Regions from separate parts of the Ruegeria sp. B1 genome, predicted to be linked through region 2. Evidence: riboswitches for the same ligand, from Rfam matches in the RefSeq annotation. Region 2 holds a riboswitch; each other region holds the start of a gene.
What was found. A riboswitch is a leader RNA that binds a small molecule or an ion and turns the genes downstream of it on or off. The one in region 2 is predicted to bind cobalamin.
Positions count from the first base shown of each region.

Region 1: it holds a riboswitch for cobalamin, as region 2 does, so the genes downstream of both, ACR3ES_RS11225 (DUF1636 domain-containing protein) here and ACR3ES_RS25275 (aromatic ring-hydroxylating oxygenase subunit alpha) in region 2, are expected to answer to the same signal.
Region 3: it holds a riboswitch for cobalamin, as region 2 does, so the genes downstream of both, ACR3ES_RS18960 (DUF1636 family protein) here and ACR3ES_RS25275 (aromatic ring-hydroxylating oxygenase subunit alpha) in region 2, are expected to answer to the same signal.
Region 4: it holds a riboswitch for cobalamin, as region 2 does, so the genes downstream of both, ACR3ES_RS20210 (TonB-dependent receptor domain-containing protein) here and ACR3ES_RS25275 (aromatic ring-hydroxylating oxygenase subunit alpha) in region 2, are expected to answer to the same signal.

Region 1 covers NZ_JBQFJA010000001.1:2,266,907-2,272,391, reverse strand. The annotation lists gene ACR3ES_RS11235 (DUF4153 domain-containing protein) at 1-85, opposite strand, end outside; gene ACR3ES_RS11230 (NAD(P)-dependent oxidoreductase) at 214-1,161, opposite strand; cobalamin riboswitch at 1,309-1,515, shown strand; gene ACR3ES_RS11225 (DUF1636 domain-containing protein) at 1,608-1,982, shown strand; gene cobW (cobalamin biosynthesis protein CobW) at 1,984-3,039, shown strand; gene cobN (cobaltochelatase subunit CobN) at 3,046-5,485, shown strand, end outside.
Region 2 covers NZ_JBQFJA010000003.1:61,912-67,396, forward strand. The annotation lists partial or broken gene ACR3ES_RS25265 (IS3 family transposase) at 302-1,418, shown strand; gene ACR3ES_RS25270 (NAD(P)/FAD-dependent oxidoreductase) at 1,368-2,336, opposite strand; cobalamin riboswitch at 2,686-2,889, shown strand; gene ACR3ES_RS25275 (aromatic ring-hydroxylating oxygenase subunit alpha) at 2,972-4,225, shown strand; gene ACR3ES_RS25280 (FAD-binding oxidoreductase) at 4,231-5,313, shown strand; gene ACR3ES_RS25285 (pyrophosphohydrolase domain-containing protein) at 5,376-5,485, opposite strand, start outside.
Region 3 covers NZ_JBQFJA010000001.1:3,833,085-3,838,569, reverse strand. The annotation lists gene ACR3ES_RS18970 (ABC transporter substrate-binding protein) at 1-647, opposite strand, end outside; gene ACR3ES_RS18965 (ABC transporter ATP-binding protein) at 660-1,436, opposite strand; gene ACR3ES_RS18960 (DUF1636 family protein) at 1,433-1,789, opposite strand; cobalamin riboswitch at 1,889-2,096, opposite strand; gene ACR3ES_RS18955 (hypothetical protein) at 2,133-2,624, opposite strand; gene ACR3ES_RS18950 (hypothetical protein) at 2,621-2,842, opposite strand; gene ACR3ES_RS18945 (D-lyxose/D-mannose family sugar isomerase) at 2,986-3,651, opposite strand; gene ACR3ES_RS18940 (carbohydrate kinase family protein) at 3,672-4,598, opposite strand; gene ACR3ES_RS18935 (glucokinase) at 4,639-5,485, opposite strand, start outside.
Region 4 covers NZ_JBQFJA010000001.1:4,068,670-4,074,154, reverse strand. The annotation lists gene ACR3ES_RS20215 (ABC transporter substrate-binding protein) at 1-102, opposite strand, end outside; gene ACR3ES_RS20210 (TonB-dependent receptor domain-containing protein) at 105-1,973, opposite strand; cobalamin riboswitch at 2,123-2,328, opposite strand; gene ACR3ES_RS20205 (NnrS family protein) at 2,589-3,806, shown strand; gene ACR3ES_RS20200 (DUF2478 domain-containing protein) at 3,818-4,339, shown strand; gene ACR3ES_RS20195 (Rrf2 family transcriptional regulator) at 4,315-4,731, opposite strand; gene ubiT (ubiquinone anaerobic biosynthesis accessory factor UbiT) at 4,920-5,369, shown strand; gene ubiU (ubiquinone anaerobic biosynthesis protein UbiU) at 5,380-5,485, shown strand, end outside.

The DNA.
Region 1 (5,485 bases), on a different contig from region 2:
TGGTGTTCGCATCACTGCAATCCAACCACCACCCGTCCTGCCGGATGCTGTCCGGCAAGCCATTCAGTATCAGTTTTCCGCTCATCTGTCCCTCCGAGCAATGTTTTGCGTCAAAGCGGAGTATGCGCGGCGCGTTTGCATATGACGCCCGCAGGTCGTGCAGGCGTCAGGATTGTTTTGTGCAGGTTTCGTGCAACCGGCTTTTTGCGCGACCTAGCGACCTTGCGGAATCACCTCGTATCCCGGTTCCTCCGGTTCATCATCTTCCATTTCCATTGGGAACCCCGGCGCCGTGATGTCGAGCCCGGTGGCGTCTTCGAGCCTTCTGATAATATTCGGGGACAGTTCCCGATCCCCGTAGCGGGCAATGCCGTCCTCGAAGATCTTGATCATCATCGGGTTAATCTCCAGCGGCACGCCGGCACGGTCCGCAACCTCCTGAAACAGGCCAATGTCCTTTTTCACCAGATCCATAGTGAATGAAATATCGCGCGAGCCGTTCAGGATGACCTGGCTTTCGGTTTCATGCACAAAGGACGTCCCCGACGAGATCTTGATCGCCTCGTACGTGGTGTTCAGGTCCATACCTGCAGCTTTGGCGGTGACCAGCGCCTCGGCGCAGGTGATCAGGTTCGCTGTTGCCAGATAGTTGGTCAGCACTTTCAGAACCGACGCCGAGCCCAACTCACCCGTGTGCAGAACCCGCCGCCCCATCGTCGTCAAAAACGGCAGGATATGTTCGAATGTCTCGCGGTCACAGCCCGCAAAGATCGAGATATTGCCGGTGGCCGCGCGGTGACACCCGCCCGAAACCGGGCAATCCACAGCGGCCCCGCCCCGTTCGATCACCAGCGCGCCCAGGCGTTTGACCTCGGCCTCGTCGGTGGTGGACATTTCCATCCAGATCTTGCCGGGCCCAACCTCGGGCAGCATTTCCTGCATCACCGCGTCCGAGGCCGCAGGAGATGGCAGGCAGGTGATAACTGCGTCACAATCCAGCATCATCTGTGCCGGGCTTTCTGCGGCTTTCGCCCCCCTGGCCACAAATTCTGCAACCAATTCAGGGTTCAGATCGTGGACCGTCAGATCGAGCCCGTTGCGCAGCAACGACCCCGAAAGCTTTCCGCCAACGTTTCCAAGACCAATGAAACCAACTTTCATGTAGCATTACTCCCTGCTTACATTTTCGCGCAGACCGCAACACGGTTGCGTGCGCGCCGTCATGCCGCCCAGCGACGCTGGCAGGTCGCTTTTCATCCCTTCAACGCTTCTGTGTGCGTAACGCGCTTGACAAGCTGCCCGCGGGTGCCGCATGTCCGATCCGTTGGTGTCTGCAACCGCAGATGAAAAGGGAATGCGTCAACGGTTTATCCGCCAAACGCAGCCGCCCCCGCGACCGTGACCGGAGAGGGTGCCCAATGCCACTGGCCAAAAGGCCGGGAAGGCGGGTCATCCGACAGAGCCATCGCTCTGACATCCGCAAGCCGGGAGACCTGCCAACGCCCGAAGACCAGACCGGACGGGGTGTTCCGGTGTCGGGACCATGGCGATCAGCGTGGCCCGCATGAAACCCCGTCCCCCATGAACCGAAAAGGGGGATGAGAGACATGACCGAAACCGCACCAGTGGAACTGCTGGTTTGCACCACTTGCCGACGCGGGTTGCCCATTGAGGATGATGCGCAGCGCCCCGGCGCCAAACTGCACAAGGCCCTGGCCCAAGCTGAACTGCCCGATGGGATCGCTCTGAAACCCGTCGAATGCCTTTCGAACTGCGATCAGGGATGCTCGATTGTTCTGCGCGGCGGGCCAACCCGCTGGACCTTTGTCTATGAAAATCTGAACGAGGCCGACGATGTCGCAATCATCGTCGAAGGCGCTATCAAGTACCTCGCCGCCGAGGATGGCCTGGTCAAATGGCGTGAACGCCCTGAACATTTCCGCAAGAACTGCGCGGCCCGTATTCCCCCGATTGGAGCCTGATATGCCAAACCTTGAAAAACTTCCCGTCACCGTGATCACCGGCTTTCTGGGCGCGGGAAAAACAACCCTGATCCGGCATCTGATGCAAAACCCTCAGGGCAAGCGTCTGGCCGTTGTCGTCAACGAGTTCGGAGACGTCGGCGTCGATGGTGAGATCCTCAAATCCTGTGCGATCCCGGATTGTCCCGCTGAGAATATCATGGAGTTGGCCAATGGCTGCATCTGCTGCACGGTCGCTGATGATTTCATCCCGACCATCGAGGTGCTGATGGCGCTGGAGCCGCGCCCGGATCACATCCTGATCGAAACCTCGGGGCTGGCGCTGCCGAAACCGCTGCTCAAAGCGTTTGACTGGCCCGATATCCGCTCGAAGATCACTGTAGATGGCGTGATCGCTCTGGCTGATGCCGAGGCGGTGGCGGCCGGTCGATTTGCCCCCAATGTCGAAGCAGTCGATGCCCAGCGTTTGGCGGATGAGTCAATCGACCATGAAACGCCTCTGTCAGAGGTGTTCGAGGATCAGATTTCCTGTGCCGATATCATCCTGCTAACCAAACCTGATCTGGCCGGTCCCGAGGGCGTTGCCAAGGCCAAAGAGGTTATCGCGGCTGAGGCACCACGGCCCCTACCCGTTGTCGAGGTGGCCGAGGGCGCGGTGGACGTGCGTGTTGTGCTGGGCCTAGAGGCCGCGGCCGAAGATGACATCGACGCACGTCCGTCGCATCATGACGGTCACGACGACCACGAACATGACGACTTCGAGAGCATCGTGGTCGAATTGCCTGAACAGACCGATCCGGTTGCTCTGGTTGCCAATATCGAGCGTCTGGCCAGGGAGTTGAACATCCTGCGCGTCAAAGGCTATGCGGCGGTGGCGGGCAAACCCATGCGCCTGCTGGTTCAGGCTGTCGGAGCCCGCGTGCGACATCAGTATGACCGCCCGTGGAAGCCGGACGAAGAGCGCCGGTCGCGATTGGTGGTCATCGCCGAACATGACGACATCGATGCAGCGGCAATCCGCAGCATCCTCGAAGGCGTCGCCGAGGCTGCCGAGTAACACCGCATGCACGTCGTCTTTCGCGAAAGCCACGGGTTAGAAGAGACAGAAACCCCAACCGATCTGGGCCAGAACCCGGCGGATCTGGTGGTCTTGTCTTTCTCTGACAGCGACCTTGGGGCTTTCGCGGCGGGCTGGCATCGCGGAGGCGGACCCGAAGGGCGTCTGCCGACCCTTCGGCTTGCGAACCTGACAGCGCTGAAACATCCCCTTTCGGTGGACACCTATGTCGAGCAGACGCTTGAGGGCGCAAAAGGTATCCTGATCCGCCTGATCGGCGGCGTACCCTACTGGTCGTACGGGTTGCAGCAGGTTCTGACGCTCGCGCAGGCCAACGGGATCGCGCTGGCCGTGCTGCCTGCGGACGGGCGCGAGGATACGCGGCTGGATGACTACTCGACGCTACCCGTATCCACCTTGCGGCGGTTAGCCCATCTTTGCGATAGCGGCGGAGAGGTCGCTGCACAGGCCGCTTTGGCACAGATGGCCTTGGCGACCGGGCTCTATGCCGGACCGGTCATGGGCGCAAAATCTATCCCTGAATGCGGTGCGTGGTGCCCGGATCGCGGCGTTGTTTCTGCGGAAGCGGCGTTTGCAGGAGACGCGAAACGCATTCTTGTGACCTTCTACCGGGCTTACCTGACTTCTGCTGATACTGCACCCATTGCCACACTGATCCGAAGCCTGCGCGCGCGCGGCTTGGATGCGGTTGGTTTGTTTGCACCGTCTCTGAAAGCCCCAACAGCGGCAGACTGGCTGCGCGAGCAGGTTGTGGCCCTGAACCCGGCAGCAATTGTGAATGCGACGTCCTTTTCGGGAAAAGGCGCGATGGGCACGTCCCCCCTGGACGCGGCCAACGTCCCGGTGTTTCAGGTCGCGCTCTCGACCTCGCGTCGCAAGGCCTGGGCCGAGGCTGAGAGGGGTCTTTCCCCCGCCGATCTCGCAATGCATGTGGTTCTGCCCGAGGTTGACGGACGCATTTCGGCCGGCATCGCCTCTTTCAAGGAACCCGGCAAGCGGGACCCGCATCTTGAATATTCCCGTTTTGCCCACCGCGCAGAACTGGAGCGGATCGAGGCCATTGTTGACCGCGTTTCCGGCTGGCTAAAGCTGCAGGAAAAACCAAAGGCTAAACAGGTTCCGGCCATTGTACTGTCCACTTACCCGGGCAAAGACTGGCAGATGGCGCATGCGGTGGGTCTCGATGCCTTGGCGTCGGTCGAAGCGATGCTGTCAGATCTGCAAATGGATGGGTATGACACCGCCCCGGCACAGCCGGTTTCCGAGACCTTGCTGGACGCCCGGATATCGTGGCCACTGCAAGACTACCTGGCAGCGCTCTCCGATCTCCCACAGCAGCTGCGCGCGGATTTGCAGGCCGTCTGGGGCCAGCCTGAGGATGACTCTGCCTTCGTCGACGGCGCGTTTCATTTCGCGGCGCTCAGACGCGGCAAGGCACTGGTCGCGCTGCAACCCGAACGGGGCACGCCCGACCTGCGAGACGATGAGTATCACGATCTGTCGCGCACCCCACGGCATAGCTATGTCGCGTTCTACCTATGGCTGCGCAAGGGCTTGCGTGCGGATGCGCTGATCCATATCGGTGCCCATGGCACGCTGGAGTGGTTGCCTGGGAAATCTGTTGCTTTGTCACGGGAATGCTGGCCCGAAGTGCTGGTCGGTGATCTGCCGGTGATCTATCCTTTCATCGTCAACGACCCCGGCGAGGCCGCACAGGCCAAACGCCGGATCGGTGCCGTGACCCTCGGCCATGTCCCGCCCCCAATGAAAGAAAGCGGCACCCCGGATCGGATGGTTCGGCTGGAAGCTCTTTTGGATGAGTTTTCGAATGCTGATGGCCTGGACCCAAAGCGCCGCGACCGTCTGCAGGCCGATATCCGAGATGAGGCACAGATCATCGGGCTGGAAAGCGACTTGGGTCTTGATCAGGCGACCTGCACAGCCGAGGCCATCACACGGATTGACCGGTTCGTCTGTGACATCAAGGAAAGTCAGTTTGGCGACGGGCTTCATGTATTTGGCCGCTTGCCAGAAGTGCCAGCCAATTTTGATACAGCGCCGTCCGCTCAGAGCGAAAAACAGGCGCTGCTGGATGCCCTGGCCGGAAAGCGAATTGAGGCCGGTCCTTCGGGTTCGCCGTACCGGGGCCGGTCAGACGTTTTGCCAACCGGGCGCAATCTCTATACCACCGACCCGAGATCGGTTCCGACGCGGGCAGCCTATGCGCAGGGCGTTAAACTGGCCGAAGAACTCGTGCGGCGGCATCTGCAGGAGGAAGGCGATTATCCCAAGGGTTTGATCGTCGATCTGTGGGGGTCGGCCACCATGCGCACTGCCGGCGAAGAATTCGCTATGGCCCTGCATCTGCTGGGCGTCAGACCGGTGTGGGACAAGGGATCTGAACGCGTCTCGGGCATCGAAGTCC
Region 2 (5,485 bases):
TTCATGGTTATGGCGTTGTCGAGACGATAGACATTCTGCGGAAATACAACGTAAGCGTTGCTGACTATCTCGACGACATTCGCCTGACTGATAAGCTTCACAGCCATGGATTCGATGATCTATGTGAAGCCTTTGCTGTTTCGAAGCGCTGGTTGACGGGGAGGTCGGATTTGGTCAGAAGCCCGTTGAACTTCGATTTTCACATCAAAGAGCTCATCAGTGAGGCTCGGCAATTGAAGGATGAAGTGTCTTGGCCCCCTAAAACTGTGCCACAGTTGGCTTAGTTTTGGAGACGGGATTGATGGCGCGGAAACGGTATTCGGACGAAGATATTCTGCGGCTTTTGCGCGAGATTGAGCTGGGCCTGGCATCTGGTTCGGATGTCGCGACGGCGTGCAGAACGGCTGGTGTCAGTGATGCGACCTATTACACATGGCGCAAGCGGTTTGGTGGGATGGGACGATCTGAGATGGCCAATCTGAAGGCGCTGCAGAAAGAGAATGATCGGCTCAAGAAAATCGTGGCTGAGCTTGAACTGGACAAACTCATTCTCAAGGAGAGCCTTGATTATCTAAAGCCAAAGGCCTGACGGCAGACCAGCTTCGTCAGGCCGTGGTCCACACCCGACAAAAGCTGGCAACCTCTGAACGGCGCACCTGTCGCGTGATTGGATTGGCGCGGAGCACGCTGCAATACCGCGCAGCGCCAAAGGATGATGAGGCGTTACGTCTGGCGATGATCCGATTGGCCAAACGGTATGGGCGCTACGGCTACCGCAAGGTCGCCGAGCTGCTGCGTGTCGAAGGCTGGGCAGTCAATCATAAAAGATCGAACGACTATGGCGCGAAGAAGGCTTGCAGCTCCCACAACGGCACAAGAAACGCAAACGGCTGTACCACAAGGACAGCTCGATCATCCGGCTCCGACCGCAACATCCCAATCACATCTGGAGCATTGACTTTGTCCACGACAAGCTGAGCAACGGACAGAGCTACAAGATGCTGACGGTGCTGGATGAGTATACCCGTGAGGCGCTCTGCGTAGCGGTCAAGCCGAAGATGAACAGCGCAGACGTGCTGGATGCGCTCTACCCACTCTTATTGCGGCACGGGAAGCCCGAACACATCCGTTCCGACAACGGCGCGGAGTTCATCGCAACGGCCCTGCAGACCTGGTTAAGAAAGGTGGGCATTAAGCCGATCCAAATCTACCCGGGATCACCTTGGGAGAATGGATACAACGAGCGCTTCAATGGCACTCTGCGCCGGGAAGTCCTCAACGCAGAATGGTTCCACACCACCAAACAGGCTCAGATCGTCATCAATACCTGGCTTAGACAGTACAATCGTGTCAGACCCCATCAGGCTCTAAACATGCGACCGCCCGTTCCAGAAACCTTGCTCAAAACTGGCCCATAGAATTGGGGCTGGACAATCGTTTCGGTTCGCAGCCAGACCTGCGCCTTTGAACCAGTCTTGCAATCCTTCTAGGGAAGCAAACTGCGGGTCCGACGTGTCACCAACCCCTATTTTCAAGTAACTTTTTCCGTCCGGATATCGAATAGGAGGGAGGATATAGGCGCCGATGCTGGTGTCGATCATCGTCGGCATATCTTGCAAGACGCGTGAAGCCTCGCCTTCGATTTGAACCAGAACAACTGTGCGCCCATAAGTCGTTAGCCCGAGGTCTACAGGGCTCAATCCCAACGGTGCGGTGAAGGCTCCAGCGGCGACCAGCGCCTTTTCAGCGATCATGTTGGAGCCATCCCAAAGTTCGATTTCTACGCCCTTAGCGGTAGCATATATCTTGCGCGCGGCTTGCCTGATGCAGGTAGCGCCAGCCTTTTCAGCCAGGCGTGTCTGTGCCTCAACCATGCATCGCGGGCTGATGTATCCAGCGCCATTGGTTTCGACCAAGCCGTCAGCATCATTCTGCACCGAAAGATAAGGATAGCGGATCCGTATCTCCGCCGCGTTCAGTCTTTCCACCGGCACTCCGTTCTGCTCACCGGTAGCTGCGCAAAAGGCGTTATATTGCGAGCCCGGTACACCAAGCCCGAGATAGCCCACAGGTGAATAAAAGCTGATCCCGCTACGCGCTTCCAAATCTCTGTAGCGCTCAATCGATTTCCCGGCAGTGTTGGCCCATTCAGGCATCGGATCGACATGGCGCGTCATGCGACCTTCATCGTAGTGGCTGGCAAAGACGCCTCTGTGATCGGAACGGTTCTCTGGTTCATCAGGTCCAATACAAACGACGCCATCAATTCCTTCAGCCAAATGGCGCGCCGCTGCACCACCGATCAAGCCACGGCCTACCACAGCAATCCTGTACATCACGTTCTCTATCCCGAAGTGTTGTTCTATTTGACGTCTGGCCTGCGCCTATAACTTTGACGCCTCGCTTGAACCAATTGACCCGTAGTCTAAACGGTGCTCTAAAAACAGCGTTTTCTCGTCTGAAGTGTCGCTTGAGCCAAACAAGCTATACTCAGCAGCATCAGCAAACACCAATGTCAGGGGTTGCGCTTTGGGCAGATAGACTCCTGACCCGATGCTCACAAAATAAAATCGCTCGTCTGTTACTACCAGATCACTGCGTGTGCTCTAATTCGCTGCTGAACATCTAAATGTCTGTTTTGCGCCTGCGAATGTCGCAAGTATTTCAGCGCCAAAGCGGATCAAAAGTAGTTTGTATTCGTGAGGTGTCGCTGTTTGATTCTCAGGCGGCGGAGAATTGGGAAGCCGGTGTAAGTCCGGCACTGCCCCCGCAACGGTAAGGAAGGTCAGGTTCGACAATCAACCACTGGGACGAGGATCCCGGGAAGGTGTCGCAACCGGGCGCAAGTCCCTTTCAAGTCCGGAAACCAGCCTCTCAGATATGTCAAACCGCGGGTGGCGGTGGGGGCACGGGTTTCGGACGCGATCCTCGCGCGCCTCCGGACGGTTCCTCCTTGTCATCTGCCCAAGCAATGCCGCGGGGCGCGGCAGGAGAGCCAGAAGTGAACAATATCCAAAGCCTGTTGGCGCGTCGAAATCCGGGCTATGCTCTGGAACAGGCGTTTTATACCGATTACGAGATTTTTCAGACCGACCTTGAAACCATCCATTATCGCGACTGGCTGTTTGCCATTCCCGCGTGCGAGTTGGTGAAATCGGGCGACTACGTTACGTACAACATAGGTGCCTACCGAGTGATTATTGTGCGCGGCTCCGATAACCAGATACGAGCGTTTCACAACACGTGCCGTCATCGCGGTTCGATCATCTGCAAGGCTGCAAAAGGCAATTCGCCGAAGCTGGTTTGCCCGTATCATCAGTGGACCTACGAACTTGACGGCTCATTGCTATGGGCCCGTGACATGGGGCCGGACTTCGATCCCAAACAGCATGGATTGAAGACAGTTCACTGCCGCGAGTTCGCCGGGTTAGTATATATCTGTTTGGCGGATGACGCCCCGGATTTCGATACGTTCGCTACTATCGCGCGCCCCTATCTTGAGCCGCACGATCTGGGGAATGCCAAGATCGCCTTTGAAAGCTCGATCATTGAGAAAGGCAACTGGAAGCTGGTCTGGGAAAACAACCGCGAGTGCTATCACTGTGGCGGCAACCATCCTGCTCTGTGCCGGACTTTTCCCGACGATCCGGGCGTGACAGGGATCGAAGGTGGTGAGACACCAGCCTACATGCAGACCCATTTCGACCGGTGTCAGGCTGTGGGCATGCCATCGCAGTTTTATCTGAGTGATGATGGTCAATATCGTCTGGCGCGTATGCCGCTAAAAGAAGGGGCTGAGAGCTATACGATGGACGGGAAATCCGCCGTGCGCCGCTGGTTGGGCCGATCTCCCTTTGCGGATGCGGGATCGCTTTTGAAGTTCCACTATCCAACCACTTGGAACCACTTCCTTGCCGATCACTCGCTTGTTTTCCGAGTCACTCCGATCAGCCCGACAGAGACTGAGGTCACGACCAAATGGTTGATCAACAAGGACGCGGTTGAAGGCTTTGACTACGACGTGAAACGTCTGACCGAAGTTTGGGTCGCCACGAATGACGAAGATCGTCAGGTGGTCGAGGATAACCAGCAGGGCATCAATAGCCCGGCCTATGTACCTGGTCCGTATTCACCCATTCAGGAATCCGGCGTGCTTCAATTCGTGGATTGGTATTGCAACACGTTGTCTGCCCGCCTGGCACCAGACACGATGGCGGCGGAGTAAGGCTGATGAAAGACCTGAACACGCTTTCTTCAGCCATCTGGCAGGATGGTGAAATGCTGGAATGTGTCTCGGTTGTGCCCGAGATGCCCAACACCGCCAGCTTTTCGTTCCGCGCCCCCTCTGGGGCGCAGTTCGCCTATCATCCCGGTCAGTTCCTGACGCTCGAGATTCCGGCACCGAACCACCCCGGCGGTGTTGTACACCGCACCTATACGATCTCATCCTCGCCGTCGCGGCCACGGTCGATCACCATCACCGCCAAAGCGCAACCCGACAGTATCGGCACGCGCTGGATGCTGGACAACCTGCAACCCGGCATGCGCATCAAGGCCATTGGTCCTGCGGGCCTGTTTACCAACGCGCAAAGCGCGGCTGGAAAGTACCTGTTTATCTCGGCTGGCTCGGGCATCACCCCGATGATGTCGATGACAACCTGCATGTGGGACGAAGGCCGTGATCTGGACGTTGTCTTCATCAACTGTGCCAAGCGACCATCCGAGATCATCTTCCGCCAACGGTTGGAACAGATGGCCAGCCGCACCGATGGTTTGGACCTGAAGTTCGTTGTGGAAGAGCCGGATCGGTACCGCCCTTGGACAGGATATCAGGGGCAGTTCAACCAATTAATGCTGGGCCTGATGGCCCCCGATTATCTTGAGCGCGAAGTCTATTGCTGCGGCCCAGAGTCCTTCATGCAAGCAGTGCGCGACGCTCTGTACGGTCTTGGCTTCGATATGGATAACTACCATCAGGAGAGCTTTGACGCGCCGGTGGAATCTGAGGCGGATCAGCCTGAGTTGGATGACGTTGTTCTCGACGATGAAAGCAGCGCTGAGATCCTGTTCGTAAGCTCAGGAGTGACTGCCAAAGTAGCCGAGACTGACACGGTCCTTGCCGCCGCACGCTCGGTTGGTCTGAACATTCCGTCGGGATGTACCTTCGGCGTGTGCGGTACCTGCAAGGTCAAGAAAACTGCGGGTGAGGTCCACATGGTCCACAACGGTGGGATCTCGGAAGACGATATCGAGGCTGGCTATATTCTTGCCTGCTGCTCGAACCCGATCGGCAAGGTTGAAGTCGAGGTTTAGGTTTTCTGATCACGTTCGAAACCGCAGCATGGCTGACACCTGCTGCGGTTTCGACGCGCTGATTATGCCTGTTGCAGAATACGGGCCAGATCGGGCCGCCGGAAGTCTGGCCCTTTCAGTACTTTCCCGTCCTCGCGGAGTACGGGCCGTCCATCGGCATCGAGTTTGGACA
Region 3 (5,485 bases), on a different contig from region 2:
TCTGGAATGGCAAACTTACCGGCCGTAAATGGTGCATCTGCCGGTCCGTCCAGCAGAAAGACACGGGGCTTGGCCAGGTCGGCGGTTTTGGTTTCGATGGCGGACAGCTGGTCTTTCCAGCCCGAAACAAGAGCTTCGGCCTTGTCTTCAACATGCATGACCTGACCCAGACGCAGGACATCGTCAAACAGCAGATCCATGCTTGCTTCGGGGCGATCCTTGTTCAGATGCACGCAGCTTTCGGTCAGGATCATTGTCTTGATACCGAACGGGGCCAGGGTATCCGGCGTCACGTCGCCGCCCGGTTTCATCCCATAGTACCAGCCGGCAAAAAACAGATCGGGTTCAACCGCAACCAGATTTTCAACGGTTGGGTATTTCGGAGCAAGTTCCGGGATGTCTCCGCGCAGGGTGTCAAAATCCGCGCTGGTCTTGTACCAGCCTGTGATCCCGGTCAGCCCCACGATCTGATCCTGCAGGCCCAGGGCAAAGGCCATATCCGTCATGTTCATGTCGTGAACAACAACCCGCTCGGGCTTGGTTTCAAACACCAAAGGTTCGCCGCAATTGTCGACGGTCACGTCGTGCGCTGCCGCGCCGGTCGCGAAGCCGGTGACCAAGGCCACGGACCAGAGTTTCTGCATCATAGTAAGCTCCTGTTAGGATGACAGTTTTCGTTTTCGGATATCGAGGGCCGGGATCACGCGGCCTTCATGGGTAAAGCACAGGTAGTCGACACCAAAGGTCTCGCGGACACGGTCCGGGGTCAGCACCTCACCAACCGGTCCGAACCCGGTCAGACGCGTGGATTTCATCAGCGCGACGTGTGAGGCAAATTCCGGGATCATGACCAGATCGTGCACGATCATAACGACCGTGATCCCCAGATCTGCAATCAGAGACAACATGTGCCCCTTGGCATCCGGGTCCAGATGGTTGGTCGGTTCGTCCAGAAACAGCAACGAGGGGTTCTGTGCCAGAGCGCGCGCGATATGCGCCCGCTGTTTTTCCCCACCCGACAAGCGTGTCATCGGTTTTTCGGCCAGATGCGTCAGTTCGGTCGTCACAAGAACGCGGTCCAGCGCTTCTTTGTGGTCCGCTGCCGATTTGTCGGCTTTGATGGGTATCTGTCCTAACGCCACATAGTCACGCAGCCGCAACCGTCCGTCCGGAAACTCCTGCTGGCTGACCACGGCAATGGCGCGTGCCCTTTGCTGGGCTGTCAGTGTGCGGAGGCTTTGCCCACGAATGCGCACGTCCCCAAGGGCGATACGTTCGACGCCGCAGAGCAAGTTCAGCAAGGTTGTCTTGCCGGCACCGTTGGGCCCGGCGATGGCCAACACCGCGCCTTCGTCCAGTGTGAACGAGACATCCTGCAGCAGCACATCTCCGTTCAGCGCAAAGTACTCCAGATCTTCGGCGACCAGAAAGCTCATGCCTTCCCCCCCACCGGTAGGCGGGGCATCCGCGACAGCGTTTTGTAAAACAGCGCAGGCGGACGATCCGACGCGCTGGTCCAGCCATCGGCGCAGTCGCCAAACTGATGCGCAAATGCGACCACCGCCTTCAGGTCCGCTTGGGTCTCAATATCGCCGAACAGGTACTGCGCCTTGCCCACAGCCTGCACACCCACGGTCATCGGTCGGGCGCATCCCGCCATACAGCGGATCAGGCGTGTTTCGTACCGTGCAGGCAACGCCGCATCCAGAACAGCCTTGGCAATGTCCGCTGGTATCGGCCCCTGGCAGGTCGAGCAGATCAGGACGAAATGATCAGGAGTGTCCGTCATTGTCCGCTCCGCCTGTTTCCACGAGCGGACAGAAGGTGCGAACAATGTTTGCACAAAAATGTGCCATCAAAGCCTCCTTCCAGGACACCCCGCCCCGGGTTGGTTGAACATCTGATGGCAGGTCTCCTGACTTGCGGGTCATTGCTTGGCCAACCTTCCCGGCATTGGGTGCCAGTGGTGATATGGCGTCGCTCTCCGCTTACAGTTGCGGGGGCAGTCACGGCCTTGGCGCCTATCCGGCGCCGCACCGTATTCCCATTTTCATCCCTCCGGTCATCCTTCGGGAACCATCGGAGTCAGCTAGTCTGGTGTCATAAGACTTGTCAAGCGTTTGGTGAGTGAGCTAGCGCACCACGCGCAGAACGGGCCGCCGGGCCGAACCTGTTCTTCGGCTGTTGTTCGTCGGAAACCGGTTTGCGAGCGTCAGACCGGCCTGAATCAGATGCGCGTCCGGATACCCGCCTGTGACCTGACCAACCGCATCGCGCGCGTCCGGTGTTTCGTCGCGCCGCATATAGTGCAGCATCTTCAGCAGGGCGAACTCGTCGCAGGTGACAGCCAATCTGTCGTCGACGCTCAAAGGATCGTTAAAGGCCAGACCATCGGGGCGGCAGTGCAGTGTCGCTTTGACGATCTTAAACACCAGATGCGCAAGGTTCAGACCCTGATCCTGCCCCCAGCGTTCTATTGCGATGGAATAGGCGTGCTGCCACGCTTGGGTCTCGGGGTCTTCCAAACTGAGTATGAAATGACGCATGACCGGCAACAGTCCGCGCTCGAAATCGTCGAACTCAAATTCATCCAGCTTTGTAGAAATGTCCGCTGAAAGTTTCACGCGCTTTTCCTTTCGGCTTTATTGGCCAGGCCGAACAGGCCGTGCACATTTTCTGGCAGGTTATTCTGGTCGACGGCTTCGACAGGTCGGGGCGAGGCTGCGTGGACCGGGAACCTGATATCCGCCTCGATGGCCTGACGCAGTTTGGGTTTCAACGCACATCCGTAGCGGCTGGCAACTGTATCCATGGCCAGTAGGTCTGTTAGAGACTTTGTCATCGTCAAATCATCCATCGGTTCCGGGGCAGTGACCGGGCGTGATTCCAAAGGATCTGACTGGGTCAGGCGGTATCTGACAAAAACAGTCAGAAAATGCAATGGTCAAAATGATCGCACCGCAGAACTTGGTGCACCGGTCGCGATCAGTAGTCCGAAACGAGTAGAAAATCCGGCTCGGTATCTTCCTCGATGGTGGCAAAACGCGGGATCGGATCTTCGAAAACGTTATCGGTGCGGTCGTCGTTGACGGTCGACACCTCACCAATCAGGCAATCGCCGCGTTCCGCCCAGAACGCATGCCAAACACCGGGCATCAGTGTTACGCTCTGTCCAGGTTTCAGGCGCAGGTGTTCGCCGGGTTGAATGGCAACGGGACAACCGTCGCTTGGAACCACGATCGGCGTTTCGCGATCAATCCCGCCCTTTGAGTCAGACGCGTAGATTTCCATCACCAGATCGCCGCCACCTCGGTTAATGATGTCTTCGGCCTTAACGATGTGGCGGTGCATCGGAGACAGCTGTTTATCGCGGGATATCAACAGTTTTTCCGCATACAACATCCCGCGTCCCTGGCTCAGGTCTTTCTCGTTTCCGTTGCGCAGTGTGAACAGGAACAGGCCAAGCTCATCGAACTTGCTTTGTCCATAGTCGGTGATGTCCCAACCTAGGCCGCGGTCGCGAATGCCTGACGCCTGCGCACTGCGCATCTGGTCGGGCGACCAATAGGCAAACGGGGGCAGGACAGCGCCGAAGGATTTGATGAACGCCTCGGCCTCGGTTTTGATGCGGTTGATGTCGGATCGCTTCATTGTACCCCCCCCTCGCAAGATCAAATCTCGTGCGCCCAAGGCGGATTCGCACCGGCACGAGATACGGTGACGGCGGCCACTCTGGCACCGTAGTCCAGCGCGGCGCGCAAGCTGTCGGTGCCCAGACTGCGGATCCCCTCTTTGGTCAGATGCCCGGCCCGGTTCAGTTCGGCCAAAACGCCGGCGTTAAAGGTGTCTCCGGCCCCAACGGTATCCACGACCTGAACCGGATTCACCGGCACATTGGTTTCGGACCCGTCGGCGAGATATCCGGACGCGCCGTCGCTGCCACGGGTAACAATCACGACCGCAGGTCCCGCTTGCAGAAGCAGCGGAACCTTTTCGGCGTGACTTTCGGGACCGGGGATGATCCAGTCCAAATCCTCATCGGAAACCTTAACAATATCGGCCTGCGCAATCATCCGGTTGAGCCGGGTGCGGTAGCGGGTCTGATCCTGGATAAAGCCGGGTCTGATGTTTGGGTCCAACATGACGGCCCTGTCTTTTCCCTGTCGATCCAGCAGGGCCGCATAGGCGTCGGCGCAGGGTTCACAGGCCAGGCTGATGCCACCGAAATAGAGCGCGGATACGGCGGGCAACTGGGTGGGCATGTCTTCGGCGCGCAACATCCGACCGGCGGAGTTTTCGTCGACGAATGTGTATGAGGCATGACCCTCTTTTAGTTCGACGAATGCCAAGGTTGTCGGCCGATCTGATTGTATCGCATGTGTTGCATCGACGTGGCTGGCCTGCAGAGCCTCGGCCAATTGCCGACCAAACATGTCCGAGGAGAGGCCCGTCAGCAATCCCGCCGGAGCCCCTAAGCGCCCCAGAGCAATGGCCGTGTTGAACACGGCACCGCCGGAATGCGGCACAAAACCCTGTGATCCTGAGACCGTCGGTTCCGCGATCATGTCTATTAGGGCTTCGCCACAGCACATGATCATCCCATGCTCCTTTTTTCGAAATTGAGGTTCGGCGGCCTGTTTACCGCTTCAGCGCATTTTTGCAGAAGTTGTTAGCGCCAACAATGCCAAATTCCGCCTGCTCCGAGATGTATAAATTCATGGACCGCCGCAAGTCGCTGAACCTGCCACCATCGTTGAATGTGTTTTGGAAGGCTTCGCCGAACAGCCAGCGGTTCTTTTCAGCGACCCCACCAACAAGGAAAACACCGCCTGCGGGCATCAGCGTTACCGCCATATCCCCCATCACCGCCCCCAAATGGGTTGTGAACATATGGGCCGCCGCGACAGCTATGGGATCCGTTCCATCCTTGGCGTCCTGCAGGATTTCTTTGGCGGTGCGGACAGGAGTGTCAACCTGACCCCCGGCCATGCCAACAGCCTGATACAGGATGGGAAGACCCATGCCACTCAGGAACATCTCGGCTTCAAGCGCAAGACTGTCCGAAAAGAAACACTCTGGCGCGATATGGCGTGCGGCATCAAAAATATCCACCTCGTCTCGATGACGGGGGGACAGGCCCACATGACCGCCTTCGCCCGATACTGTGTGAAAGTGACCCTCGGAATAAAGCAGAGCACCAACGCCGAGCCCGGTGCCCGGACCGACAACAAGCCGGGTCCCCTGTGGCGGACTGGCCTCGCCTTGCAAGACCACAACATCCGCCTCCGTCACTTCCGCCACGGACCATGCGGCAGCGGTGAAATCGTTGATGACATAGGTGTGCTTGGACCCGGTGGCCCGGGCCAGTTCTGCTTCGGACAGGTCCAGATGGGCGTTTGTCAGGCGAATGGTGCCGTCTTTGACCGGACCGGCACCGGCGGCAACAACGGCCTGGGGATCGGTTCCGATTTCGTCGCGCAGGCTG
Region 4 (5,485 bases), on a different contig from region 2:
CTGATCGGTGCACACATTCATTGACACCACGCGCTGCGGCTGCGCCCCGGCCATATTGGTCAGGCCGGCCAGGAAACACAGGATGATCAGCCACAGCTTCATGGTCAGAACGCCGCGCTCAGACCGACATAAGCGGTGCGGCCTCGCTTGGCATAACCCCATACATCGGCATACTCCTTGTCGAGGAGGTTCACGATCCGGCCCGTCAGTTTGACGGTGTCGGTCAGCGCGTATTGCGCCGCCACGTCAACGGTCAGATAGCTGGGCAGCTTCTGGGTACCGTCACCATCAAAGAACTGGGTGTCATAATTGTCCAGAACATAGCGAAAATCTGCTGTGACCGAGCCGCGACCTTGCAGGAATTCCTGCGTTGCCGTCAACAGGAACTCATGGCCCGGGCGCCGGATTTCGACCGTGCCGTCCGGATTTTTGGCATCTATGTATGTGTAGCTCAAGCGAAGGTCGAGCGCGTCGGTCGCCTGCAATGTTCCCGAGACCTCGACCCCGCGACGGGTACTGTCGCCAGGCTGGTTCACATACGTCGAACTGCCCAGACCCGGATCGAAGACCGAGGTGATCTCATCGGTTACATCGTCGTGGAACAGGGTGACATCGACAAGACCACGACCGGCCCAAAACGGTACTTCGGCCCCCAGATCGAAAGATTTGTTTTTCTCAGGCTTCAGGTTTGGATTGCCGACGAACCCAAACGAGTCTGCAAACAGCTCGAAATACGACGGGTTCACAATCCCGGTTCCGGCAGAGCCATGCAGGCGGGCACCGCTGGGCAGCATGTAAGAGGCCGCCAGGGTCCAGGTGAAGTCGTTCTCGAAGGTTTTGTTATCGTCGTAGCGAACGCCTGCCTGTACGTTCAGGCCGCTCTCAAGCGACCCACGGTATTCAAGCGCGTAAGACCGCGTTTCCCGTTCAAAGTCCGGGTTGGAAGAGCTGCTGTCCTCTTCCCATTCCAAAATCCCGTTCAGCAGATGGTTACTGTCATCGGTCGCCCGCCCGTCCAGCCCAAGGCTCAGCAGGTACCGCGCCGAGTCGCGATCCGTTTCTGTTGGTGTACCATTGTTGGTAGTCTGTTCGTTGTCGGTCCGGTCAAAGCTGAACCGGTGAACCATCTGGCCGCCCATCGCTGTGTATTCGGCATATATCTGTCCCAGCCGCTCTTTTCGCTCAGAGCTTTGGTCGGGGTCGTCCACAACGTACGCTTTGGGGGTTTTTGCAAGAAAATTGGTGCGGTCAAAGTCATAAGTTTCCAGCGAGTTGCGGAATACCAAGCCCAATCTCAGGCCTTCAGCTACGATATAGTCCCCGGTCAGGTCGATCGTTGTTCGCTCAACTCCGTCCTTTTCACCGTTGCTGCCAGAGTAATCATATCCATGATCGTCCAGCCGCGCGATGCCGATCGCCACACCGCCCAGATCGTTGCGGTATGAATACCGGGCAGACGCGTTGTAGCCGTCCCCAAACTCGATGGTGCCGCCGTATTCGCGGCCTTGCCCACCTGTTTTGGTGATGATGTTGACCACACCTGCGGAAGCATTCGAGCCGTAAAAGACCGACTGCGGACCTCTCAGCACTTCGATGCGTTCGATGTTGGCGGTCTGAATGCCCGACAGGATGTATTCTCCGTCACCACCAGCAGCGGGAACGCCGTTAATCAGGATCAGTGTATGGTTCGCTTCGCCGCCGCGGATGCGGACCTGGGTGAATGTGTCGCCCGAGCCGTTGACCGACACGCCTGGCACGGCCCGCAGGGCATCCTGGACGGTCGTGATACCGCGCTGCTCGATTTCTTCTGCGGTGACAATGCTGGCGGCGCGACCGTATTTCTGTTCTTCGATTGGAGTGAACCCGCCAGAAATCACGACAGTTCCAATGTCGGTTGCTTCCTGAGCATAGGCGGTTGTGGAAAGCACGAGCGCTGCTGAGATCGATGCTTTCAGCACGGCAGTCTTCTTCATTTTATTCCTCATGGCCCCTTCGGAAAGGAAGGGAAAAGACACCCGCAAGGATGCCTGGACAGATTGGTCATTGGAGGAATTAGCCTCCGCAGACGGCGAAAATGTCACCGCTACGGATAGACCGTTGCCCCAGACGCGCCCCGCGTCCGGACAGGGTGATCGTTCTGGCAGGTCTCCTGACTTGCGGGTCAGTGCTGAGCCGGGCCTTCCCATCCCCTGTTGGGGTCAGTGGCATATACCGACAAAGCTCTCCGCCTACAGTTGCGGGGGCAGTCGAGGATTTGGCGCAAGCGCCGCACCCCGTTCCCTATTATCCGGATGGACTTCCACCCGGACCAGAACGCGCAAAACTTCGCTGAGAGGTATGTGATTTGTCAATTGTTAAGTTGTCAAAAAACTCTGAAAAAGTCGCGTGTTATCTATGAGGACTTTGGGGCTGGCAAAGCGGTGAGCGCCTACGCCACAAAGCGGCAAATCCGATGCCCACCGCCAGGTGACCGCGCGATCCGCGTCGATTTATCGCAAACGCCATTCCGGGGTTCATTTGATCACATTCCGGATTGATGAAATGGAAGGCGAGATGTCTCGGATAGTCCCGAGGGGATTGGTTGTGCATTGAACATAAGTATCTTGTCCGCGCCCTATCGGAGCTTGTTTCCCGCCGCCTTTTTGTGCGCTCTGTTCACCATTTCCTGGTGGCCACTTGGTGTGTGGCTGGGGTTGCCTCCTCCATTCTTCGAGCCCGCGCATCTGTGGCATGTACACGAATTGTTCTTCGGTTTTTTGGCGGCTGCTGTGGGAGGGTACTTGCTGACGGCGTTACCGAGCTGGACCAAGCGGCCCCCTGTGGTCGGACTGCCTTTGGCGGCTTTGCTTGTCACATGGGTTTTCGCCCGGTTTGCCATTGCTTGTGCGGGATTTCTGCCGCTCTGGGTTTTGCTGGCGATCAACGCCAGTTACTTTCTTCTTTTGGGAGCGATTGTACTCGGGTACACGCTTGCTGCCGGAAACTACAACAAAGCGGGATTCGGGCTGGCAGTTCTTGCCTTGGGTGCTTCTGATGCGGCATTCACCACCGCAGCGCTGACGAGCGGCGCCTGGCAAAGCGCTGCGATCGCACAATTGGTTGTGATCGGCGCAGGGCTGCTGATGCAGGTGGTGGGGGCAAAGATCATTCCCGCCTTCACCGACAACTGGCTCCGGCGATATGGTCTGAATGCAACCCCATCTTTAAGACCTTCGAAACGCTTGAGTACGCTGGTCACGCTGGCTGCTTTGGTCGCACTGGTCGCACAACATGTTGAGGTGGCATATTTCCTTTTGATTGCTGCCGGTTTGCTCGTTTTTTGGGACATGCGCATGTGGCAAACCAGACGAGTTCTGTCCGAACCGCTGTTGCTGGCGATGCATGTCGGTTTCGCCTGGCTTCCCTTTGGGTTCATACTGATCGGGGCGACGTCGTTGGAGCTGTTTGGCTACCCAAAAACAGATGCGCTTCATGCCGTGACGATGGGGGCAATGGGGGGTCGGATCATGGCGGTCGCAGGCCGGGCCGCCGCCAGGAGAGTAAACGGGCATCTCAAAGCCAGCAGATGTTTTGTCTTTGGGTTTGTGACCCTTTGGATTACGACGGCATTTCGGTTGGCGGTGCCTCTTTTCCCCAACCAGACTTATGAATTCACGGGATTTTCAGCCGTATTGTGGTGCCTGGCCTGGCTGGTGCTTCTGGCCGGTTACCTGCCTGCGCTGATTGGTCCGGTGGTTCAGCCCGTGCTAAGCGGTAAGCTCTTGCCCATTGATGAGGCCTATACCGATGGAAAGGACCGTTCTTGAGGATTGCATGTGTGACCTCGCCCGAACGGGGCGAAACCGACCGCTTGCTGGCAGAAGCTGCATCGCTGCTGAAGGCACGCGGCGTGACATTGGCTGGTATCGTCAAACATCTGGAGTATGAAAGCGGTTATCAAAACGGATGCGATATGCTGGTTGCCGTCTTGCCAGACGGTCCGGTTATCAAGGTGACACAAGACCTTGGTGGCGGGTCGGACGCGTGCCGACTGAACCCCGAGGCCATCGCCGAAGCGGTATCAACGGTTGAAAACGGTAGCATAGAAACCGCGGACTTATTCATCCTGAACAAATTCGGACCGGAAGAGGCCGAAGGACGGGGGTTTGTCTCGGCAATCGGCAAGGCGCTTGAGCACGATGTTCCGGTGGTCGTCGGGGTTGGTGCGTCCGGCACGGCTTTTGCCGCCTTTGAAGGCGGATTGGCAGTACGGTTGCAACCAAATCTTGAAGCCATCGTCGATTGGTGTCTTGCGGCAACGGCCGACGCGCGGGCTCAAAATCTGATGTCTGAGTCGTAGAGACAATCCGCCAGAGTGCTGCGATTCAGTTCGGCATAAAATGCCACCTGGGCGTCAGCGAGTTTGCCCTTCAGCCGGCAACCGGGCAGCAATGTGCACAAACTTCCGGAAACCGCGAAACACTCGACCAAGGGTTGGTCGGATTCGAGCAGCGCGACGACATCGCCCAAGCGAATGTCATCGGCCTGCCGAGCCAGCGTTAGACCGCCCGCGCCGCCCCGGCGCGTTTGCAACAGACCGCTTGACGCCAGCCGGGAAACAATCTTGGCCAGATGGTTTCTTGAAACCTGCAGCTCAGTGGCGAGTTCCGCGGTTGTGAACGGACGATCCCGGTGGCTCGCCACATGCATGAGAATTCGTAGGCCGTAATCCGTAAAAGACGTGAGACGCATCGTCGCAACCTCGATTTGGTATTTCCAATGCGCATTCGCAAGGCGTAGGTCCCGAAGTTACTACCAAACCGATCATATCGAAAGAAGCCTCGGTTGGTGCAACTGGCAGAACCCACAAAGGTAAGTGTGCCATGACTCCTATGGAGACAAAAAGCCGAAACCACATCGTGTTACCAGGATCCCGTGCAGTGGCGCGCATCGCCTGCACCGTAGCGCAGCCCCTCTTGACCCGAGTGGTCCACAGGATCGCAAAAGAGCATCCGTCGATGTTTTCCCGACTGGGCGAACATCAAAAAACCGATTTTGTAATTGATCCCGCCGAATTCCCGTTTGCTCTGCATCTCAGGCCTAATCCGGACGCATTGGTTTTTCGGGCCGTTCCGCGCAATGCGCTGCCGGTAGCCGGGGCATCCATCAAGGGGAAGTTTCTGTTGCTGCTGCAGCTTCTGGACGCGGACGAAGACGGCGACGCCGCCTTTTTTTCACGCGATCTAACGATCACCGGAAACACCGAGGCGGTGGTGCGCCTGCGCAATGCGCTGGACGATGTAGATGGATCCATCGCGGAAGAAGCCGCCGACCTGTTCGGACCGCCCGGGCGCGCTATTCTCGCCCGGTTGCGGCGCAGCTATACCTGAGAGGACCAAGATGAGCCTAGGAGAATTGATCTGCCCGGCGGGTACGCCCGCTGCCCTGCGCACGGCCGTCGATGCCGGTGCCGACGCCGTCTATTGCGGATTTCAGAATGCCACCA